4 regions of the Nosocomiicoccus massiliensis genome follow, and region 4 is predicted to be linked to each of the others. Evidence: riboswitches for the same ligand, from Rfam matches in the RefSeq annotation. Region 4 holds a riboswitch; each other region holds the start of a gene.
What was found. A riboswitch is a leader RNA that binds a small molecule or an ion and turns the genes downstream of it on or off. The one in region 4 is predicted to bind S-adenosylmethionine.
Positions count from the first base shown of each region.

Region 1 (6,030 bases), 230 kb from region 4:
GATGAGCTTGAAAGAGAAGAAGTCGACGGAAATTATGTATATAAATTTAAAGGTCAAAATCAAAATATATATCATGCGATAGAAAAACTGTTACACATGAACTTAGGAGAAGTCGATGTATCGAATCACGATATCGAATTAGAGTTTGTTGTCGACGAAGAGCATTTCATTCGTTCAATGATTTTTAATATTGCGATTGAAGATGAAGAAGGTACTGTAAACCTTAAAGGTGAAAGCACATTCGATTCGTTTAATGAAATCGATGGAATCGAAGTGCCAGAAGAAATAGAGTAAAAGACTAGCCGAGGCTAGTCTTTTTTAGACTTCAATATCTTTTAAATATAATTCGATAAAGTCTCTATTTTCTTCTAAGAATGGTGGTAGGGATAACTTCTTTCCAAGTGTTTCAATTGGTTCATCGACAGTAAATCCATTCGTATGAACCGCAAGTTCAACGATGATATTTCCAGGTATGTTAATATAGAGTGACGTGAAGTAGTGACGGTCGACAATACCGGAATTAACGTAATGTTCGTCGTTTAAAAGATTTTCTAATTCTTTTAATTCACTTAGACTATCGACATTTACTGCAAAATGATGCACACTCCCGTAACCTTGTTGCTCTATCATCGGTGAGCGGTTTTCTTTAACGTAAATGCGGTCATCACCGATTTTAATGACAGTATCATCTTGATTTTTAAAGTCTTCATCAACTATTCCCCCGAGTAGCTTTAACGTTTCAGTAAATGCTACTTGATACTGCACAGTAACTTCCACACCGTGTATACTCGTAATACGATATTTTTCAACGATTTCACCGTTGTTACCAAAAGGTACTACGTCTTCTTCAACAGGATCCACTATTAACATCATACGTTGGTTTTCAACGTCGTAAAATTTAAGTGCATCTTTACCACTATATTTAGAAATCCCTTCATGACGGATGTTAAAAGAATTGAAGCGGTCTTCAAAAAATTGTAACGCTTCGATTGATTGGACTCTAAAAATAGTCATCGTGATTGCATTTGTCCCATAGCGAACTGGTTGAGAATTTTTAATCTCGAAAAAAGTCATGTCCGTACCGATAGATCCTATTTTGTCTGCATAAAATAAGTGATACATTGATGTATCATCTTGATTGACTGTTTTTTTCACACGACGTAGTCCTAAAATTTTTGTAAAGAAATGGTTGTTGTACTGAATGTCTTTGGTGATTGCAGATACGTGGTGCATTTGATTGATCATATTCATCATCCTTTGGAATTCTTTAAAATAATTATAAGTCATTTATTATGAGTGTTTAGCTTTTTTGTCTTATCATAATAGTATTGGGAGTGAAAATATGAAACACTTATTTATTAAAGGGAAAAACAATTCTGAAGAAACATTAATTCTCCTTCACGGTACCGGTGGACGCGAGACAGATTTGCTCGACATCGCAGCAACGGTAAATAGTTCAGCAAATATTTTAGCATTTCGTGGAGACGTACTTGAAGGTCAACAACTTCGTTACTTTAAACGAATTCATCCTAAAAAATATGATGAAGACAGTTTAAAAAATGAAGGTCAAAAGTTATACGATGAAATTAAAAAATTATTTGAATTATATGACTTAGACTTAAATAAAGGATTTATTATCGGATATTCTAATGGCTCAAATATTGCCAGCCACGTATTATTAAACTATCCGTTACCGATATTTGGTGCATTTTTAATGCATCCAGCTTACTATTCAGAACAAATGCGAGACATAGATTTAAGCCATTTAAATGTGTTAATTACAGCTGGAGCAAGAGACTTTAAGACGTCAGCTGGTGATGCGTTTAAAGTAAAGCAATTATTTGAAGAACGAAATGCAAACGTACAAATTGAACTCACCGATGGTGGTCATGAAATACATTCGGACGAACTGATGCAAGGTCATGTATTTTATATTCAAAAAAGAAGCGCATTATAAGTAATGCGCTTCGAAATATTGTGCGAGACCTTCTTCTGCATTCGTAAATTCTGTTTTGTCATCGCTAAGGTCTTTTAACTCTTCAATCGCATGTTTCATTGCGACAGATTTCCCTGCGACTTTAAACATTGGGATATCGTTCATACTATCTCCGAATACATGAATGTCCGATAAATTTATATTAAAGTGTTCAGCAAGTACAGTGAGACCTGTACCTTTATCTACACCAGGAACCATAATTTCAGAGTTATGCACCGCTGTTTGATAGAGTGCATATTTTGTATTGTTGTCTGAATTTTGATCGAGTGTATTATAAAACTTCTTGATTTTATCTTTATAATTACTAAAGAAATATAGTTTAATAACGTCTGTTAAATCGATCGTATCTACCCACTGATTACTGTCTGTAATACTTCGGCTTGCACCGATTGTTTCGTACGCGAGTACATCTTCTTCAGGTGGATGAAGTAAATCTTCTAACGCGTATTCTTTATCTTGTACAAATGTAAACGGCCCGTCGTTTGTCGTATTGACTTCGTAATAGACATTTTGTTCTCTTGCGATAGAAATGACTTCTTCAATCGTTTCTTTTTTAAATGTCGAACTTCTTAGCACTTGACCTTGAGCAACAACAACAACGCCACTTGCTGCGACGTATCCGTCGACCGGTAAATCCTTAGGTAGCTTGGACGATAATGATTTCATTGAACGACCGGTTGCAATAAAAATGAGTATTCCCTTATCGTGCATTTTTTGTATGGCTTGTTCTAATCTTTTGCTAAATTTACCGTCATTCGTTAGAGCGGTACCGTCTAAATCGATTGCGACTGCCTTCATATTGAAAGCCTCCTATTATTTTAATTCAATGTTTAATTTGTCTAACACATATTGCGGCACGAAGAAACGTGCAGTTTTTAACGGGTCTACAACTTGGTTGATTTCTGTTTGCCCGACTAAACTCATTAGCATTGTCAGTTCTGGTAGTGTTAGTGGCGTTCTTGGCTCTAAAATATTTTGAATCATCACCTGTACGGACTGGTCAACAGCCTCGTCTAAACTTTCGTGAGACACAAATTGATAAATACCTTCATCGTTTACTAAAATTGGATGTTCAGTTTGAACGTTCTCCGCTTTTTCTAAAGTCACTGTAACAGATCCTTCAACTTCTAAACCACTTACAGAAACTTCACCGTCACCCATGGCACCGTGTAAGTCACCTAATCCAAATAATGCACCATCGTGATAGACAGGTAAGTAAAGCGTTGCGCCTGTAGTAACTTTAACAGAGTCCATGTTACCGCCATGGGTATCTGGTGTACCGTTGTTAATCGCCTCATCTTTTGGTGCGACACCAATCACTCCAACCATTTTGTTAATTGGAATTTCAATATCGTTAAAGAGGACAGTATCATCTTTAATATCGAGCACTTTAATCGTTGGTTCGTGTAAATATTTACCCATCACACCAGCATCAGGTACAGTTACCATGACGCCTTTATCGTCAATTTCAATGTCTTGAATCGTAACTTTTAAAACATCTCCAGCTTGAATACCACTGACAAAAATAGGTCCAGAGGCTGGGTTCATTTTATCCCAATCGAGTGTGTCAAACGCGTAATCCTCATCTTGAATTTGATTCGTAAAACAGTCGAGCGTGTCAATTTTAACAGTATCACCAACATCTACAGTTAACTTCGGTTCGTTATCTTTAGACATGTGATAAAAATAATGTTCGTTAGAAAGATGTTTCATCTAAAAATCCTCCTTAAATAATCAGTAATCAACTTCATTGTTACAAATAAACGAGAGCTTGTCTATTTAACTGATAAACAGACAAAGTGAGTGTAGAAAGTATAAATGTTACTATAGAAGTAGCATTAAAAAGGATGGGATACGATGAATTTAGAAATAAGAAAACCGAAAATTGAAGACGCAGAGTCAATCATTGAACATAAAATAAAAGTAACAAAAGAAAATCCAGACACACTCGCAACAGCGATAGAAAATCAGGAACCAGACTTAGAAGATCAAATAAACAAAATAAAAAACATCGGTGAAAACGACTTAAAACTCGTCGCATTAGATGGCGACACAGTCATTGGAATCATCAACATGTTCCACGACAAGCGCCATAAATTCCGTCACATCGCACAATTTGGAATTAGTGTTCAACATAAATACGCAGGACACGGTATCGGAAGCAAACTCATTCAAGAAGTCGTCGATTTCGCGACAGAAAACGATAATATCGAAAAACTAATCCTCACAGTATTTGGTAACAACGACGGCGCGATCAAACTATACGAACGATTCGGATTCGAAAGTGAAGCAACACTAAAAGATCAAGTCAAACTAAACAACGACAGCTACACAGACCTCATTTACATGTCCAAATGGGTGAAGTAGGAGTTTTCTAACAATTTCGAAAAAGTGTTGTAAAATAGCTCTATGTGGTATAAGATTGTTTTAATTGAATATTAAATATCCAGAGAACTCGAGGGATTTGGCCCAGTGACAGTTCAGCAGCGGGCTTTTTAAGTACTGTGCTAATTCCAACGAGCAGATGCTTGACAGATATCATTACAAACCATTTGCTTATTTTAGTAAATGGTTTTTTATTTTGAGGAGGAGTTTCCATGAGTCATATTGAATTGAAGGGCGTTAGTAAGACTTACGATGTCAAAGGTAAGTCTGTTGAAGCGGTTAAAACGACGGATTTATCGATTCGCTCAGGTGAGATTTTTGGACTAATCGGCTTTAGTGGCGCAGGTAAAAGTACGCTACTACGCCTCATTAACTTACTTGAAGTGCCGACAACGGGTGACGTCATTGTCGGTGACGATAATTTAACAAAACTTTCTAAAGATAAACTACGTGTTAAACGTCAAAAGATCGGAATGGTGTTTCAGCATTTTAATTTAATTAACAGTAAGACAGTTGCTGAGAACATTAAGTTTGTTTTAAAAGCAGCGAAATATCCGAAAGAAAGAATGGACGCACGAGTGGATGAGTTGTTAACACTCGTCGGACTTTCAGATAAAAGAGATGCGTTACCTAAAAATTTAAGTGGGGGACAAAAACAGCGTGTCGGTATTGCACGTGCACTTGCAAATGATCCAGAAGTTTTACTATGTGACGAAGCGACGAGTGCGTTAGACCCTGAGATTACAAAAGAAATTTTAAAGTTATTAAAAGAGATTAATAAAACACTCGGTCTCACGATTGTTTTAATTACGCATGAAATGGAAGTCATAAAAGAAATTGCACATCGCGTTGGAGTCATGTCTAACGGAGAAATCATTGAAGTAGACGATGTTTATAACATATTTAGTAATCCGACACATGAAGTGACGAAAGGTTTCGTTCAAGAAATTTATAACTTCCAAGTGCCACCACATATTAAGACAACAAACGAAAACCGAATCATTACGTTAAAATTCGCAAAAGATACAGCAGAAGAAAACCATTTAAATCAGCTGTATAAACTATTTGATTTAAACATTAGTATTTTAAACGGTCGCATCGAATATATTAACGGCGATCCACTCGGTTTACTTATGTTACAAGTGAGTGGTGACGAAGCGGAAATCGGAAGATTTTTTAAACATATCGATGACAGAATCGGATTAGAGAGGGCTGAGATTTATGGATAAGTTAGATATTATACTACCGCTACTGTACCGCTCATTTTTAGAGACGGTATTAATGGTGTCTATTTCAATTTTCTTTGCGGTATTAATCGGTTTACCACTTGGAATTTTACTTTTCATAACGAGCGAACGTCAGTTATTTAAAGTGAAGTCGCTAAACGTCATACTCGGGTTTATTGTAAACGTGATTCGTAGTTTTCCGTTTATCATTTTAATCGTTGCGATTATGCCGTTTGCTACGTGGTTAGTAAATGCGTCACACGGACCAGTATTTGCGTCAGTTGCGTTAAGTATCGCAGCGATTCCATTATTTGCAAGACTCGCAGAGTCGAGTTTTCATAGTATCGATAAAGGTGTCATTGAAGCGTGTATCGCTGGAGGCGCACCGTTATCACAGATTATTTTTGACGTGTTAATACCAGA
Region 1 covers NZ_CP136964.1:901,138-907,167, reverse strand. The annotation lists gene CJ229_RS04870 (DUF6612 family protein) at 1-294, shown strand, start outside; gene CJ229_RS04865 (VOC family protein) at 319-1,245, opposite strand; gene CJ229_RS04860 (alpha/beta hydrolase) at 1,343-1,957, shown strand; gene CJ229_RS04855 (Cof-type HAD-IIB family hydrolase) at 1,952-2,794, opposite strand; gene CJ229_RS04850 (acetamidase/formamidase family protein) at 2,810-3,709, opposite strand; gene CJ229_RS04845 (GNAT family N-acetyltransferase) at 3,854-4,363, shown strand; SAM riboswitch class I at 4,436-4,538, shown strand; gene CJ229_RS04840 (methionine ABC transporter ATP-binding protein) at 4,594-5,610, shown strand; gene CJ229_RS04835 (methionine ABC transporter permease) at 5,603-6,030, shown strand, end outside.
Region 1: linked by a shared signal. The riboswitch ahead of CJ229_RS04840 (methionine ABC transporter ATP-binding protein) and the one ahead of CJ229_RS05925 (methionine ABC transporter ATP-binding protein) in region 4 are both predicted to bind S-adenosylmethionine.

Region 2 (6,030 bases), 540 kb from region 4:
GGAAAATATTGATGAAAGAACACTCATCAATATTTTTAACACACATTTAGCACGTTATAAGCATCCAAAAGAAATTATTGTCGTTAAAGAAATAAAATATACGCCATCTGGTAAAATTTCTAGAAAATTAAACCGAGAGGCGTATATCAATACATCTACTTCTTCTTTTTAGGAGGGACAGGATCAAATCCACCTTTATGAAGCGGATGACATTTTAAAATACGATGAACAGCTAAATAACTCCCTTTAAATGCACCATGTTCTTCCACCGCTTCAATCGCATATTGAGAACACGTCGGGTAAAATCGACATGATGGGGGAGACATAGGTGAAATATACCGCTGATAAAAGCGAATCATTTGTAAGATTATTTTTTTCATATGCACCATCTTTTCTTATTAAATTTAATATAACAGAATAGCAACTTTAATTTCAATTGAGGTGAGCAGATGAAGCAGTTTATAGATGACAATGGTAATGTAGTAGAGTTGTTTTTTGATGAATCAATTGAAGCGACACATTGTCTTGCGATTCCAATTTATAATAATAAATATGTCTTTACTCGACATAAAACACGTGGTATTGAATTCCCAGGAGGAAAAGTAGAAGCGGGTGAAACGATTATAGAAGCGTTAAAACGTGAAGTATTTGAAGAGACTGGGGGAGTCGTTAAAACTGTCGAGTATCTCGGGACGTATAAAGTTCACGAAACAACACCGTTTTATAAAGCGGTCTATCGCGTAGAGTTATCTGATATAGAAGAAAAAAGTGACTATTTAGAAACGAAAGGTCCGATATTGTTTCACTCCGTTGAAGAAATAAAAGAAACCGATAAAAGTCGATTACTTAAAGATGATTGTATTTTATATTTATATCGTAAAGTTAATAGTAGGGAGTGTAATTATGAATAATATCTTAATCCATGGTTTAGGACAAAATGAAAAAAGCTGGACAAAGGTCATAAATTAATAGAAAAACGCACATTGATTATTTAATCAATGTGCGTTTAATCTTATAAAAAGAGATTAAAATCCGCCTTTTTCAGCGATTTCTTTTACATCATCACCGAATTTTTTGAAGTTTTCTTTAAATGAGTCAATCAGTTGACCTGCTACTTTGTCGTAAGCATCTTTATCTGCCCATGTTTTTCTAGGATTTAATACGTCGCTAGGAACGCCTTCGATTTCTGTTGGAATTTGTAAGCCGAATGTTTCATCAGTAACAAACTCATGGTTTTTAAGTTCGCCTTCAACAGCGTCTGAAACCATTTTACGTGTGTATTTTAAGTTCATACGTTCACCAACACCGTATTCTCCACCAGTCCAACCAGTGTTTACAAGGTAAACTGAAACGTCATGTTCATCGATTAATTCACCAAGTCTATCTGCATATACTGATGCGTGTAATGGTAAGAATGGTGCACCGAAGCACGTTGAGAATACTGGTTCAGGAGATGTTACTCCGCGTTCAGTTCCTGCAAGTTTTGATGTAAATCCACTTAAGAAGTGGTACATTGCTTGTTCTTTTGTTAATTTCGCAATTGGAGGGAGTACTCCGAAAGCGTCGGCTGTTAAGAATACGATTGTCTTCGCGTGACCAGCTTTTGATGGTAATACCGCATTGTCGATGTGTTTAATTGGATACGCTGCACGTGTATTTTCAGTTAGAGAATTATCATCGTAGTCTGGATCTCTTTCATCATCTAAAATAACGTTCTCTAATACACTTCCGAATTTAATTGCACGGTAAATTTCAGGTTCTTTCTCTTCAGATAAGTTGATTGCTTTTGCGTAGCATCCACCTTCGATGTTAAATACACCGTGTTCGTTCCAACCGTGCTCATCGTCACCGATTAGACCACGATTTGGATCTGCAGAAAGTGTCGTTTTACCTGTACCAGATAATCCGAAGAATAACGCTACGTCATCATTTTCTCCGACGTTTGCTGAACAGTGCATACTTAAAATACCTTTTTGAGGAAGTAGGTAGTTCATTACAGAGAAGATAGATTTTTTCATCTCTCCAGCGTATTCAGTTCCACCGATTAAAACGATTTGCTTTTCAAAGTTCACTAAAATAAATGTCTCAGAGTTCGTACCATCTACAGATGGATCTGCTTTAAATGATGGTGCAGAAACAATTGTAAAGTCAGGTGAAATGTTTAAACCTTCTTCTTTTGTCTCAGGATCGATAAATAAAGCTTTTACGAATAAGTTATGCCATGCGAATTCGTTTACGACACGGATGTTTAAACGTGAATCCGTATCTGCACCTGCATATCCGTTAAATACGAATAATTCATCTTTACTATCTAAGTGATCTAACACTTTGTCGAGTAGTGCATCAAACACTTCACCACTAATTGGTTGGTTTACTTCTCCCCAATCTACAGTGTCTCTTGTCACATCGTCTTCAACGATGAAGCGGTCTTTAGGGCTACGACCTGTATATTTACCAGTTGTTGCAGTGAATGCACCGCTCGATGCAATTTTACCTTCTTTTCTTCTAGATGCGGCTTCTACAAGCTCTGCACGAGATAATTGGTTGTTTGTTGAATCTTTTTGTACAAGTGCTTCGATTCTTTTCACAGAGTTTGACATTATATAAATTTCCTCCAAATTTTGTTTATCATCTAATATTTTAATACAAGATACTAAAAGATTCCACCGAATCGAGATATGTTTTAAAAGTACTTGATAATTTCATTGATGTTGTGTATTCTAGTAAACAAGTTATCTCTTATCAAGAGTCGGTGGAGGGAATACCCCCTGTGAAGCCCAGCAACCCCTTCTAACGTAGAAGAATGGTGCTAAAGGTTGCAGAAATAATGATTTCTGAACGATAAGAGAAAAGGGTGGCCTTTTCTCTATGTGTGAGAAAAGGCTTTTTTTATCGAAAGAGATAGCTAATATATTTTAAGGAGAAAATATAATGGAACGTAGATTATTTACGTCAGAGTCTGTAACAGAAGGTCATCCAGATAAAGTTGCAGACCAAATTTCAGATGCGATTTTAGACGAGATTATTAAAGACGATAAAGATGCACGTGTTGCATGTGAGACTGTTGTAAACACTGGTCTTGCAATGATTGTTGGAGAAATTTCAACGTCTACGTACGTCGACATTCCTAAAATCGTTAGAAACACGGTACAAGAAATTGGTTATACGAATGCTGAATACGGATATGATTATAAAACGATGTCTGTATTAACAGGAATTGATGAGCAGTCAGTCGATATTGCTCAAGGAGTTGATGGAGAAGGGGATAACGAATCAAAAGAGAGCGGAACTACTGGAGCAGGTGACCAAGGTTTAATGTTTGGTTACGCGACAGACGAAACTGAGGAATTTATGCCACTTCCAATTACTTTAGCGCATAAACTCGCGCGTCGTCTAACAGAAGTACGTAAAACGCATGTTTTAGACTACCTTCGACCAGATGGAAAAACTCAAGTCACTGTCGAATACGATGAAAATAATCAGCCGTTACGTGTAGATACAATCGTCTTATCCACACAACACGATGAAAAAGTCGCACATAGTGAAATTAAAGAAGATATTAAGCGTGAAGTTATCGATTATGTTATTGATGAAAATCTCATCGACGAGGATACTCGGATGATCATTAACCCGACAGGTCGATTCGTTATCGGTGGACCACATGGAGATGCAGGATTAACTGGACGTAAGATTATTGTCGATACTTACGGTGGTTATGCACGACATGGTGGGGGAGCATTTAGTGGAAAAGACCCAACTAAAGTAGATAGATCTGCAGCTTATGCAGCGCGTTACATTGCTAAAAATATCGTTGCAAGTGGTTTATCTAAACAGTGTGAAATTCAGTTATCATATGCGATTGGTGTTGCTGAACCTGTCTCGATTTCAGTAAATACATTTGGAACAGGTAAAATCGAAGATTCAAAAATTGCAGCCGCAGTACGCAATGAATTTACGTTAACTCCAGACGGTATTATTGAAATGTTAGATTTACAGCGTCCGATTTATAAACAAACAGCAAGTTACGGACACTTCGGTCGTCACGATATCGACGTCCCATGGGAAGCACTCGATAAAGTAGATACTTTAAAATCATATCTTAATTAGTAAAACAGCTCATCATGAGCTGTTTTAATTTTATTTCTATTTAAATTATTGGTATAATTAACAAAGTTAATTGAAAGGAAAGTGAGTTTTATGTCAACAGAAATACTAACAGAGCCTCTATTTATTATTGTTGCAGCTTTGTTACTTATAGTTATTATTTCATTTTTAATTTACTACGTGAAACATCGTAACGAAGTTGAAGAAAATGAAAGATTATATAAAAAGAAAGAAGAAACACTCATCGAAAGCTATGTTAAAAATCAAGAAGATGAACGCATGGCACATAAAAAAGAAGTGTCTCACTTAAATGAAAAATATTTAGAAGATACAACACTTTTAAACAATAAATTATCAAGTATCCAACAATTTACTGTTGATAAAGGTGAATATTTAACAGATTTAGCACTATTAAACTTTAAAAATAAACTCGTCACAGAAGAGAGAATTCGCGAGTCTGATATGTACATTCTGTCGAATATTTATTTACCATCTAGAAATTATACGAACACGCGTAAGATTGATCACTTAGTATTAACGCGCACAGGTATTTATTTAATCGATTCAAAATATTGGAGCGGACATATTTTACATGGTGTGACTGAAGAACAGTACGATGAGATTCCTTATTTAGAAGGGATTTTCCAACTGTTAAACTTAGATCCAAACAAAGAACAAACGTTAATATTTGAAAAAGAAAATGATGAAAAAGTTGCTGTAAATTACTACAACAACACGATCGAAGATACTGAGATGACAGCTGAAAAACTGAGAAACGTATTAAAATTACAGTTTGACGTCGTACCAATTATTTACTTTAACCCGAAAGATAACGGTGGTCATACGATTATGAACTATGCAACAGATAGCAATGCGAAAGTAATCGTAGGAACAGAACAACTTGAAGACTACTTCAATAAACACGTCTTCCAAGGTCGTTTCCAATATACAGTAAAAGATTTAGATGAAATCGCAGAATCACTAATGCGACTAAATCCTTAATTGAAAAACTCACGAAAGTGTAATACTTCCGTGAGTTTTTTTAATTTAAAATATTGATTGATAATGCGACAAAAAATGCACACAACGTAAGTGAAAACATTATTAGTGTGTATAGGAAAAGTTTGATATATTGTTTCTCTTTGAACAATTCGTATTGATCTTTTGTAAAAGCAGAATATGTCGTAAAACCGCCTAAAAATCCAACCATCATTAAATCATAATACTCTCCATTAATAAACTGACTACGAATTATTGTGCCTGCTAAAAATGCGCCGAGAATATTGACAATTAGTGTGCCATATAATGATTTAGGCATATGTATAGATATCATGTCTCTAACGACAGCGCCAATTCCAGAAAGTAAAATAATTATCAGTAATTTAAACATGGCGCTCACCAACTAACTGTTGCACTTTTATTCCGATTAAAAACATCACGAAACCAAATGTCATTGCACATAATAAATAGATATAAAACGAGAGGGCATTATACTCTAAAGTCATTGTAAGATGTACAGTCAATGTAGAAAACGTCGTAAATGATCCGAGGAATCCAGTTATAAATATTGATGCATAAAGAGTATCATTAAAACGATTGTATACGAGTCCGAGTAAAAATGGACCGACTAAATTGACGGTGATTGTAGAAATCATAAAGAAACTGTCAAAATATTGAAGGGTAGTATCAATACTAAATCGACAGAGTCCGCCTAATGTACCACCTAGAAATACTAAAAACATTCTTTTTTTATTCATAAAATTCACCTAATAAATAAAGGATACGGAAGATCCGTATCCTTTATTATATTATTTTTTGAATAATTTTGTTACTGCGATTCCAGCACCGACTGCCGCAGCAGCTGCAGCACCGACTTTGAACTTTTTATTTGTCGTTACTGATTTAACGAGCAAGTTTAAGTTTTGA
Region 2 covers NZ_CP136964.1:594,116-600,145, reverse strand. The annotation lists gene menE (o-succinylbenzoate--CoA ligase) at 1-172, shown strand, start outside; gene yidD (membrane protein insertion efficiency factor YidD) at 156-380, opposite strand; gene ytkD (RNA deprotection pyrophosphohydrolase) at 450-911, shown strand; gene pckA (phosphoenolpyruvate carboxykinase (ATP)) at 1,026-2,600, opposite strand; SAM riboswitch class I at 2,737-2,848, shown strand; gene metK (methionine adenosyltransferase) at 2,932-4,107, shown strand; gene CJ229_RS03020 (nuclease-related domain-containing protein) at 4,198-5,106, shown strand; gene CJ229_RS03015 (fluoride efflux transporter FluC) at 5,147-5,494, opposite strand; gene CJ229_RS03010 (fluoride efflux transporter FluC) at 5,487-5,861, opposite strand; gene CJ229_RS03005 (proline dehydrogenase family protein) at 5,913-6,030, opposite strand, start outside.
Region 2: linked by a shared signal. The riboswitch ahead of metK (methionine adenosyltransferase) and the one ahead of CJ229_RS05925 (methionine ABC transporter ATP-binding protein) in region 4 are both predicted to bind S-adenosylmethionine.

Region 3 (6,030 bases), 410 kb from region 4:
GTTATATTTAACGATTTTTATGAAGAAAACGAAAATAAAATTATCACAGAGTTACAACGATTATGTAAAAATAATACCTACCATCGTGGTAATTTTGATGGTTTAATAATCGAGATGATGATTAATGAATATAATATCAATGTTGATGCGATTGCATGTGAAACGTATACTCAGTTTAATCATATAAAAGATAGAAAAAGAATCAAATATTCCTAACGGTAAAGAGATTTGTATTAGAAATTATAGTACCATTTCAAGGAAAATAATATGTTGCCCTATTAATTAATGGAGGTGCTAGCAATGGGTATTAATTTAAAGGATTATATAAACAGAGATAATATTAACTTGAGTGAAGAAAAAATTAGAAAACACTTAATAGATATTTTAAATCTTAGTGACAACGATTTTTTCATTTTAGATATAGATTTAGAACGTATCGATGTTTCTTCGAGAATTAAAGATATTACTAACTCCCAAATGCATGAAGAAGAACCAATAAACATTCCCTTTGATCAGATAACACCTAGAAAAACTTATGAGTTACGATTAGAGGGATCAATGTTTAACTATTATAATCAGGGATTGATAGCATAATGAAAGCTGAATTAAAATTTTCTGAATATGAGATTGAAGAGATAACTTATAAGATTAATGTACTCTCAGAAGTAGAGGTTATGGATGATGACGAGAACGCTCCCAGATTAATTTGTAATGTAATTCATTCAGAAGAAGATAACTCTAGATTTATCATTAAATTAGGGTTGGAATTAGGAGATTCAAATCTTTCAAAAAATAATATCTATTTGAAATGTATTGTCATTGGAGTTTTTGAGCAAAGCAAGTCTGCAGAATTAAATTTAGTACCAAATGCTGTATCTATACTTTTTCCATATCTTAGATCAATAATTTCTGATGTTACGTCTAAGGGGAATAGACGTCCAATTATTCTGCCACCTATTAATATTAATGAATTCTTAAATCGTGCGGAAAAAATGGATGAAACTATTGAATGATTGTTTAGAAGACTTTGCTTTTTTATAAAGTGTGCTTTTAAAATATGCTTAAACTGTTACAGTTAATTTTATTATTTTTCTTATAAAGCGCCTCCTAAAAATACTTCTTTACATTCGTACAGATGTTCTGTATAGTTAGGATATGGTAATAATTATTCAAATGAGATGTAGTGTTATTTAATAGATTCACTCGTAGAAGTTTGAATGTTTTACACATATTATATTTATTACGGGGGTATTCTATTATGAATAACGGTACAGTTAAATGGTTTAACGCAGAAAAAGGTTTTGGATTCATCGAGAGAGAAGACGGAGACGACGTATTCGTACACTTCTCAGGTATTGTTGGTGAAGGTTACAAAACTTTAGAAGAAGGACAAAACGTTGAGTTCGAAATCGTTGAAGGCAATCGTGGACCACAAGCAACAAACGTTGCTGTTCAATAATTTAAAATTTATATAGTAATATATAATAAAAGTCAGCAATCTTTGGATTGCTGACTTTTTTGTTTATAAATCTAATTCAGGGTATGCGTTAAACTCTTCGAAATCTCCTGCAGTATTTAATAGTGGTGCAAATTTCGCAGTAACGACTTCTGGCGTTCCGTTAAACGCGTAATAGACTTTTCCAGTAATTTCTTCACCAGGTGCGATTTCTTGTAATATCGAGCTGTCTAAATCATAGTACGTCGCTTCTTTATCATTCACTTGTACTGAGACGTCACGTCCTGCTGGGAAGTTTTTGTCTGTATTGTTTTTATAATACACTTCAAGCTCTAATACATATTCAAACGATTCAAAATGATCTTCGATTCTTTCATCTGTTAATTGACTCGATTTCACAGTGAAGTCGATGCCGTCGATTGTGACGATTTTCCCGATATCGTTACGCGTATCATTTTCGATTTTCTTTTCAGGCGATACTTTAACTTCTTTCACTTCAGTTTTTTCTGTCGTATTGTCGCTTGGTTCTTCTCTGACGTCAGCTTCGTTATCTGTACTACAACCTGCAATAAATACGATTAGAACAGTGCTTAACAGTAATTTTTTCATAGCGTCTCCTATCGTTAAATGTTTAAAAATATGGTATCATTCTTTTAAATGAGAAACAAATGAGAGTGGTAGTATGACGGAAATTGTCGTCACGTTAAGCAGTCGTAATTTGACGGAACTTCAACAAGAGTTAAAGGACTTACATCACGCACGAGATGATTTCGACATTTTAGAATTTCGCGGCGATTATTTTGAGGACGATGAAGAAATCATCGATGCACTTTATGGGTTAAGAGAATTAAATAAACGTATTTTGTATACATATCGTACGGAAAGTGAAGGTGGATATGGTAGTGACGATGATTACGTGTCACATATTAAGTACATTTCAGCGCATGCCCCGTTAGATATTCTCGACATTCAGTACAATAGTTATAGAGAGGCTGCGTTTATTTCTCACATAAAATCTCGTAGTATCGAAGTACTGTTTAGCCATCATGATTTTCTAAAAACGCCAGATGAAAAAACGGTACAGTCAATCATCGATGGGATGTATGAATCATTTGCAGACTATTGTAAAGTGGCATATATGCCATCACATAATGAAGACGTCGAATTGCTCTTTGAATTATTAAAAGAAAATAAAGAAAAGTACGGAAATATGATTATTATCATCGCGATGGGGGAAAGGGGTAAAATAACACGCGTCGCAAAAGAGCCGTACAATTCAGCCTTCACATACGGTTGTTTAAAGACGCCACAAGCACCAGGACAAGTGGAAATAAAAATGTTAAGAGAGGTATATAAACATAATGAATAAATATTACGAGTATAAAAAATGTTCAACATGTCGTAAAGGTAAAAAGTATATAGAAGATAAAGGAATCAATTTAGAAGTCATTGATATGGTAGAAGAACCACCGTCAGAATACGAACTAAAAGACATCGTTAGTAAAGCAGATAATTACGAAATCGATGACTTTTTTAATACGCGCGGTAAAGTATTCAAAGATCTCGGCTTAAAAGAAAAGTTAGATACGATGTCATTCGATGAAAAAATTGAATTACTGTCGAGTGATGGCATGCTTATCAAGCGTCCGATGCTCGTTACAGAGAGTGCTGTCGTTTTAGGATTTAAGGAAGAACAATATGACGCAGTTTTAAATGATTAACATTCTGATTTAATTTGTCTATATGTTAGTTATGTGAGATAATACAATTATTAATTATTCATTACTAGGGGGTTTTTGTTTTGGCAACACCAAACAACTTAAAGTATTCAGAAGATCATGAGTGGGTAAAAGTTGACGGAGATACAGTAACTATTGGTATTACTGAGTTCGCACAGTCAGAATTAGGAGACATCGTTTTCGTTGAGCTTCCTGAAGAAGGAGACGAAATCGCAAAAGGTGACGACTTCGGTTCAGTAGAATCTGTAAAAACAGTATCTGAATTATATGCGCCAGTTTCTGGTGAAGTACTTGAAGTAAACGAAGAGCTCGAAGACAGCCCTGAGTTAGTAAACGAATCACCATACGAAGAAGCTTGGATGTTAAAAGTTAAGCTTAGAGATGCATCAGAACTTGATGAGTTAATGGATGCAGCAGCTTACGACGAAATGACAGGACAATAATTTATGTAAGAACTCTAGACGATGTCTAGAGTTTTTTCTTTCAAAGGATTTAAAAAATGAAACAAAAAATTACAGAAGAAGAACTAACATCTATCATAAAACGAAGCGGCGTTGAAGTGATCTACGGGTATACGCCGATGTGTGCGACGTGTAAACTCGCAGAGTCTTTTTTAAATATCGCAACAAAAGTCATAGACGTAAACGTCACAAAGATCGATTTAAACTATTATGAGGCTTTTATTCAGCAATATAAAATTCACAGCGTTCCGGCGCTGTTAATCTTTAAAGACGGTAAACTACAAGAAGAAGTGTACGCGTTTGAGTCGGTGACTAAAATTGTCGAAATATTTAAAAAGTACGTTGACAACGAAAATTCGTAGTGCTACAATAAATCAAACTTAATAATTCTTATCCAGAGTGGTGGAGGGAAGTGCCCAAGGAAGCCACGGCAACCGTCTAAATAGACAAGGTGCTAATTCACTGAATGATCAAGATCATTCGAAGATGAGAAAGCGAACGTTATTTATGCTTACTCATTTTTGAGTAAGCATTTTTTATTTTCTTCAAGTGAAAAAGAATTATTAAGCGGATATAACTGGAGGCAAAGCGATGATTGATATTAAAAATGTCACTAAAGTTTTTAAAGGGAAAAAGAAAACCGTCCATGCGGTAGATGATGTGTCGTTACATATCGAAAAAGGAGAAATTTTCGGTATTATCGGATACTCCGGGGCTGGAAAGTCTACGCTAATCCGAATGCTTAACGGTTTAGAAACACTTTCAAGTGGAGACGTTGTAATCGGTGGAGACACGATAAACACCCTTTCAAAAAAAGCATTACGTAAAAAGCGCCAAAAAGTGTCGATGATTTTCCAACATTTTAACTTGTTATGGTCTCGCACAGTCTATGAAAACATTCGCCTCCCCCTTGAAATCGCAGGTGTATCAAAGAGTGAAATGGACGCTCGTGTGACGGAGTTAATTCATCTTGTCGGTTTAGAAGGTAGAGAACATAACTATCCAAGTGAATTATCCGGCGGTCAAAAGCAGCGTGTCGGTATCGCGAGAGCACTTAGCAATCATCCGGAAGTGTTACTATGTGACGAAGCGACGAGTGCTTTAGACCCACAAACGACAGATGAAATACTCGATCTACTCGTAAAAATTCGTGAAGAATTGGACTTAACAATCGTCATGATCACGCACGAGATGCAAGTGATTCGTAAAATTTGCGACCGTGCAGCCGTCATGGAAAATGGAAAAGTCATCGAGGTTGCACCGATTATCGAATTGTTCCAAAATCCAAAATCATCAGTTACAAAACGATTTGTACAAGATGATTTAGACGATGAAGACGTCGACGTTCAAATTAAAGCAATTAAAGAAAGTTTCCCGAATTCGACGGTATTAAAACTCGGATTTGTCGGTACGAAAGCCAATCGTCCGATCGTCTCTCAAGTAATCAAAACGTATGACTTAGACATGAACGTCTTATCAGGAAATATTAAACAAACAAACGACGCATCATACGGTCATCTATACGTTGCGACTGAAGTTCAAGGTGAGACGTTAACTAAAATTATTGAACAGTTTGAACGTGAAAATGTGTCAGTGGAGGTCATCAAATGAACGATATAAAAGAAATGTTCCGATTTGAACACGTCAAAATCGATGCACTAATCGAAGCGACGATAGAAACGCTGACAATGACAGGAATTGCGACGCTATTTTCATTCTTCATAGGAATTATATTAGGTGTCATTTTATTTCAATCATCAAAAGGTAAGGCAATTGCCTCTAAACCGGTGTACGGTGCGACATCATTTGTCGTTAACCTATTTCGTGCCATTCCGTTTATCATTTTAATCATATTACTCATACCGTTCACAAAAGCAATTATGGGAACGATGATGGGAGTATGGGGAGCGATGCCGGCATTAATTATCGGATCGTCTCCATTTTATGCGAGACTCGTTGAGATCGCATTAAAAGAAGTCGACAAGGGCGTAATCGAAGCCGCTGAGTCGATGGGAGCAACACAAACCGAAATTATTTGGAAAGTGCTACTCCCTGAATCACTTCCAGCACTCATTTCAGGGATTACAGTAACGGCGATTATGCTCGTCGGTTCAACTGCAGTGGCTGGTGTTATTGGAGCAGGAGGTCTTGGAAGTCTAGCATACATGGTCGGATTTACGAGAAATCAACCAGACGTGACACTCGTTGCGACAATCGTTGTTTTAATTATCGTTTTTATCATTCAAATTATAGGAGACACTGTATCAAAAGCAGTCGACAAAAGATAAGAGGAGACTTATTTATGAAAAGAATATTATTTGCATTTACATTATTACTAACAGTAGTACTCGCTGCATGTGGTGGCGGAAAAGAA
Region 3 covers NZ_CP136964.1:1,540,347-1,546,376, forward strand. The annotation lists gene CJ229_RS08060 (hypothetical protein) at 1-216, shown strand, start outside; gene CJ229_RS08065 (hypothetical protein) at 301-594, shown strand; gene CJ229_RS08070 (protein-export chaperone SecB) at 594-1,013, shown strand; gene CJ229_RS08075 (cold-shock protein) at 1,259-1,459, shown strand; gene CJ229_RS08080 (hypothetical protein) at 1,523-2,065, opposite strand; gene aroD (type I 3-dehydroquinate dehydratase) at 2,139-2,825, shown strand; gene CJ229_RS08090 (Spx/MgsR family RNA polymerase-binding regulatory protein) at 2,818-3,177, shown strand; gene gcvH (glycine cleavage system protein GcvH) at 3,258-3,638, shown strand; gene CJ229_RS08100 (thioredoxin family protein) at 3,695-4,018, shown strand; SAM riboswitch class I at 4,044-4,149, shown strand; gene CJ229_RS08105 (methionine ABC transporter ATP-binding protein) at 4,248-5,267, shown strand; gene CJ229_RS08110 (methionine ABC transporter permease) at 5,264-5,944, shown strand; gene CJ229_RS08115 (MetQ/NlpA family ABC transporter substrate-binding protein) at 5,959-6,030, shown strand, end outside.
Region 3: linked by a shared signal. The riboswitch ahead of CJ229_RS08105 (methionine ABC transporter ATP-binding protein) and the one ahead of CJ229_RS05925 (methionine ABC transporter ATP-binding protein) in region 4 are both predicted to bind S-adenosylmethionine.

Region 4 (6,030 bases):
GAACCCCTAGATCTGCATTACTATTACCATAATTTTATATGGAATTACCCACTCTTTTCTTTCTCTTGTTCTAAATAATACACAATATAGAGAGCGGTTTCAACTTTAATTGAGCGAATATTTTAAGTTTTGGAATATTAAAGTCCGTTTTTCTATTACCTTACCTATTGGCATGTTCATCATTCATATAGTTATTATTTCAACTCACTAAAGAAAAAATTTTTCGATGAATTAAATTAAAAATTGTTTATAATGAGGTGTTTATAACATATGAAGAATTAGAAATAGCAATTAATATATCGATTATTATAAAAACTATACTATTCAGCTCAAATTAAAAGTATGCCTCCTGAATTCTTCAAGAGACATACCTTAAAACCAGCATAATTCCAAATAGTACATATTGGTTAACACATCATTATAAAACGTGGGTTTACTATTACCAACCGATATCTTCAAGTGGAATGAACGTCGGAATTAACGAACCGCCATAAGTATCTAAGATTAGTTGTTTCGTATCATCTTCTTGGAAAAGTTCAGCAATTCTATTCAGTGTTTCGTTATCTTTATCTTCAGCACGGACTGCGATAATGTTAACGTAAGGCGTCGCTGTGTCATCTTCTAAGAAGATAGAATCGTTTTGAATATCAAAACCTGCGTCACTTGCGATTCCGTTGTTGATCGCTCCAGCTGTAACGTCATCTAATGTTCTTGGAATTTGAGCTGGCGCAACTTCTTTAAATACGATGTTTTTCTTGTTTTCAACAATCGCATCTTCGATTGAATCTAAACCGTTATAGTTATCGACTAATTTAATAACTCCCGCTTCTTCTAAAAGCATTAACGCACGACCTTGGTTTGAAACGTCGTTTGGTAATGCGATTGTGTCTCCTTCTTTTAACTCACTTAAATCTTTGATTTTGTTAGAGTAAATTCCCATTGGTGCTAAGTTAGTCGTTGCGATCGGTACTAAGTCTAAATCTCTTTCTTTAATAAACTCATCGAAGTAAGCGACTGTTTGGAATGCGTTCGCATCGATATCACCGTCAGCAAGTGCAGTGTTTGGTTGAACGTAGTCATTAAACGATACGATTTCAATATCAATACCTTCTTTTTTCGCTTTTTCAGCGACAAAATCCCAAACTGTCGTGTCTGTACCACTAACTCCAATTTTCACTTTTTCGTTATTACCACATGCGCTAAGGACAACGATAGATATAAGTGCTAAAAATAATACATGTAATTTATTCATTATAAAATTTCCCCTTTTAATTTTTACTTTCTTCTAACTATTCTTGATAATCCATTTCCAAGTGACTGTAATCCTTGAACTAAAACGACGAGGATAACTACTGTGACTAACATCGTCATACCATCAAATCTTTGATAACCGTAAGTAATGGCTAAGTCTCCAATTCCTCCACCACCAACAGTTCCAGCCATCGCTGATGCTCCGACTAAACCGATCGTAGCGATTGTGAAGTTTAAGATGAGTGAACCTAACGCTTCCGGGATAACGAATCTAAAGATGGTTTGTAGAGGCGTTGCGCCCATCGCATCTGCCGCTTCAAGCACACCGTCATCTACTTCTAGTAGCGATGATTCTACGAGTCTCGCAACATATGGTCCTGCATAGACGACCATCGGTACAATCGCAGCAGCTGTTCCAATTGAGCTTCCGACGATGAGTCTCGTAAACGGTATAATTGCAACGAGTAAGATGATAAATGGTATTGATCTTAAAATGTTAATAACGAAACTAAGTATAGTGAATGTTATTTTTTCTTCTAAAATTCCACCATTCCTTGTGACGTATAATAGCACCCCAAGTGGAATCCCAAGTAAAATACTAAAGACAAACGATATCGTCACCATTTGAAGTGTTTCAACGAGTGCACTTAAAATTCGATCAGTACTCACTAGCATTTCTTGTCACCTCACTATATAAGACCTCTTGTTCTGTTAAAAATGCTTTAACTTTCTCGATTTCATCCGCTTCACCGATAAATTCGACAATTAGATTACCAAACGGTGTACGTTGAAGCTCTGTAATGTTTCCAAACAACACGCTCGCTTCAACGTCATAGCGTTTTGACAATTGACTAAGTATGGGTTTGCCTGCACTATCTGCGATGAAATTGAGTCGGTAAATATGACGTTTTTTCTCATCACTTAATAGTCTAAGTACGAAGTCCGGAACTTCGCTATGCATGACTGTGTTTACGAATTTAACACCCGTTCTCGTGCTTGGATTTGAGAATATATCAAACACGCTGCCAGACTCTATCACTTCACCGTTTTCCATAATCGCAACTTTGTCGCAGATTTCTCTCACGACGCTCATTTCGTGTGTGATGAGTAAAATCGTAATGTTATATTCTTCATTTACTCTCTTAAGTAAAGATAAAATCGATGCTGTCGTTTCAGGGTCTAAAGCACTCGTCGCTTCGTCACAGAGTAAAATTTTTGGTTGTGTTGCGAGCGCTCTTGCGATTCCGATACGTTGTTTTTGACCACCTGACAACTCATCTGGGTAATTCTGTGCTTTATCCTTTAAACCGACGAAATCAAGGAGTTCGTTTACTCTTTTTTCAACTTCTTCTTTCGGTGTACCAGATAAAATTAGCGGCATTGCCACGTTTTTAAATACTGTTTTTGAATTCAGCAAGTTAAAATGTTGGAATATCATACCGATATCTTTTTTAATCTCACGAATTTCTTTACTATTCGCTTTGCTTAGATGTTTACCATCTACGATGACTTCGCCACTTGTCGGCGTCGTTAAGTGGTTGATCGTACGGAGTAACGTACTTTTCCCAGCGCCACTAAAGCCGACAATACCGTATATTTCACCTTCTTTAATATCCAGTGAAACGTTTTTTAGTGCTTCGGTTGTTACACCTTTACGATTAAATGTCTTTGAGACATTTTCAATTTGAATCACAAAATTCACCTTCCAACGCAAATTACAAAATAAAAAACCCTATTTTTATATAGATAAAAATAGGGTCGCACTATTCTTATCTACTAGCTAAACGCTACTGGAATTGGCACAACACATATAAAATGCTCGCTGCCGAGGCTTCAAAGGGCCAGTCCCTCCACCTCTCTGGATAAGATAAATTAAATTGTTGGATATAACTGTAATTCATTCAAAAACGAATGTCAACATGTTTTCTGAAAATTATACAAATTATTCTGCGATTTCGAATTCTGCACCGATTTCAAATTTGACGTCTTTACCTACCATGACGCCTCCAGCTTCTAACGCTTGGTTCCAAGTAAGTCCATATTTTTCGCGGTTGATCGTACCTCTTAAAATAACTCCCGTCACGTAAGAATCTGTAAATGGATTTTTGTGCACGCCGTTATGTTCAAATTCAAAAGTTTCTTCATGAACTTCATCTTTTATTTTTAAATCACCTGTAATCGTATTGTCCGTCACTGATTTTGAGACGAATTCTATTTCAGGGAATTTTTCTACATCGAAAAAGTCTGCGGATCTTAAATGATTGTCACGATCTGCATTTTTAGTTTCGATTGAATCTACATACGCAATTCCTTTAACTTGTAATGTGCTTAAGTCTTCAAGATCACCTGAAATTTCTCCATCAAATTCTGTGAATCTACCTTTCACTGTAGATACCATCATATGTTTTACAGAAAATTCTACTGAGCTGTGTGATTTGTCTAATTTAAATGTTGTCATTTTAATTCCTTCTTCCTTATAAATTTAATGATTTAATAACCATGTTTTTGCTTTCTCAACTGCATCAGTTGTAATTTCATGTCCATTTACATGAACTGTTGTTACTTTTGCTCCACGTGAAGTAAAAAGTTGTTCTACATATTCGTTATCTTCTAGTGTCACCATTGGATCGTTATCCCCGACTGATAAAAACACTTTTAGGTTCGACATATCTTTACTGTTATCAGTTAGATCTAATGGATAAAGTGGTGCGAATAATATCGAGCGCTTAATATTAACGTCCTCACGTAGTAGTAAGTGAATTGTGATATTTGCGCCATTTGAAAATCCAACTGGAATTAGATCCTTTAGGTCGAACCCTTCAGATTTTGATATTTCTTGTAGAAAATCGAGCAATTCTTGCCCTCTATAATTTAAATCTTCTAAGTCATACTGACCGAAACTAAGTCGTTTAAAATATCGGTTCATGCCATTTTCTTGAACATTACCTCTAACTGATAACACGCCATATGAATCATCTAACATGTTTGCGAGTGGCAGTAATCCTCTTTCGTCTGATCCTGTTCCGTGTAGAAGTAAGAATATCGGTTTACCTTTTTGGCCTTTGTTAAATATATAGTGCATAACATTCACCTACTTCCTAGAAGTGTCAAACGGACGAATTCTCGTTTCGATATCTTCACGTCTATGTTCTAAAGCTGGCGGCAATGCTAATGATTCACCGAGTGTTTCGTATGGTTCATCGGTCATAAATCCTGGTCCATCTGTTGAGATTTCAAAGAGAATATGACCAATTCTTGCGTATAACGCTTTAAAATAAAATCGATCGATGATTCCTGAGTTAGGCACACGGTGTTCTTTATAGCGCTGAACCCAGTTATTCAATGCTTCATCATCTTTTACGCGAAATGCCACATGGTGAATTTCTCCATAACCTTGTTTAGAGTCTTCACTCTCTTCATCGTGGAACACGTGCAATTCAGCTCCATTACCGCCTTCACCCATCGTTAAAATAGTATACGTGTCATTCTTAGATACAACTTCCATGTCGTACACATTTTGTAACATGTCAATAAACGCATCATAATAACTGACTTTAATTACCATTGGACCTAGACCGTATATCGCGTATTCTTTTGGCACAGGTCCATTTTCCCACGGAATTCCTGCTTGAACACCTCTGTTATCTTCGTCAGATATAAGTTGATAGTATTGCTCATCATCATCTTCAAAGCGTAAAACTTTATGCCCATTAAATTCAGTGATTTCTTCGTGTGTGACATTAAATGTTTCAAAACGTTTTTTGTAATATTCAATTGCCGCGTCACTTGGTACGCGAAATGACGTTCTATAGAGAGAGTTTGTGCCTTTTTTACCTTTAACTTGATTTGGGAAATCAAAAAATGTCATATCCGTACCTGCATTCCCAACATCATCTGCAAAAAATGTATGGTACGTATAAATATCATCTTGATTGACTGTCTTTTTCACGAGTCGCATGCCTAAAATTTCAGTGAAAAACTTATAATTTTCTATCGCATCTTTTGTCATTGCCGTTACGTGGTGGAGTCCTAGAAGTTTGTTTTCCATAGTTTTACCTCCTACATTATTTCGAATTCGAAATATAACTTAAAAACAAACTCGGTATCATTTAGATACTCGAGTTGAAACTGTTTTTAATGATTCTCTAAGCTGAGTTAACGACGCATCATCTAAATCTTGAAAGCATGATTCAATCATTTGAGCATGACTTGGAAACACCGAATCAATCAACTGATATCCCTTTTCAGTCAAACTCGCATAATACGTACGCTTATCCGATGGATCTTGTGTACGAACGACATAATTACGTTTTTCTAAACTATCGATCACATACGTCGTTGAACTACTCGCGATGAGAATTTTTTCTTTTATTTGTTGAATGGGTTGTGGCCCTTTGTTATATAACACTTCAAGTACCGCAAATTCATTCACAGTCAGGCCGTGACATTTTATATCTGCTTTAACGCGCTTAAAAAAATTATCTGTCGTACGTTTAAGTGCAACGAATGTTTTTAAAGCATCGCTTTGTCTCGTCATAAAATGTCACTCCTTATAATTATTTCGAATTCGAACTAATTGTATGATGTTATATAAATCTTGTCAACAAATTTATTTTTCCTTAAGTTTAAATCCTGCTTGTTCGAGTTCCTTAATCGTTAAATCAAGGCTTATTTTTTGTATTTCACCAGTCTTGTTATCTTCTGCTGGACGTACTAATTCATTTAACTTTTCTGGACTTATTTTTGAATACTCGACCTCGATCGTTTCTATGAAATGAT
Region 4 covers NZ_CP136964.1:1,129,774-1,135,803, forward strand. The annotation lists gene CJ229_RS05915 (MetQ/NlpA family ABC transporter substrate-binding protein) at 440-1,252, opposite strand; gene CJ229_RS05920 (methionine ABC transporter permease) at 1,276-1,926, opposite strand; gene CJ229_RS05925 (methionine ABC transporter ATP-binding protein) at 1,910-2,944, opposite strand; SAM riboswitch class I at 3,018-3,120, opposite strand; gene CJ229_RS05930 (YceI family protein) at 3,194-3,709, opposite strand; gene CJ229_RS05935 (alpha/beta hydrolase) at 3,734-4,333, opposite strand; gene CJ229_RS05940 (ring-cleaving dioxygenase) at 4,343-5,299, opposite strand; gene CJ229_RS05945 (MarR family winged helix-turn-helix transcriptional regulator) at 5,357-5,788, opposite strand; gene CJ229_RS05950 (DUF1307 domain-containing protein) at 5,861-6,030, opposite strand, start outside.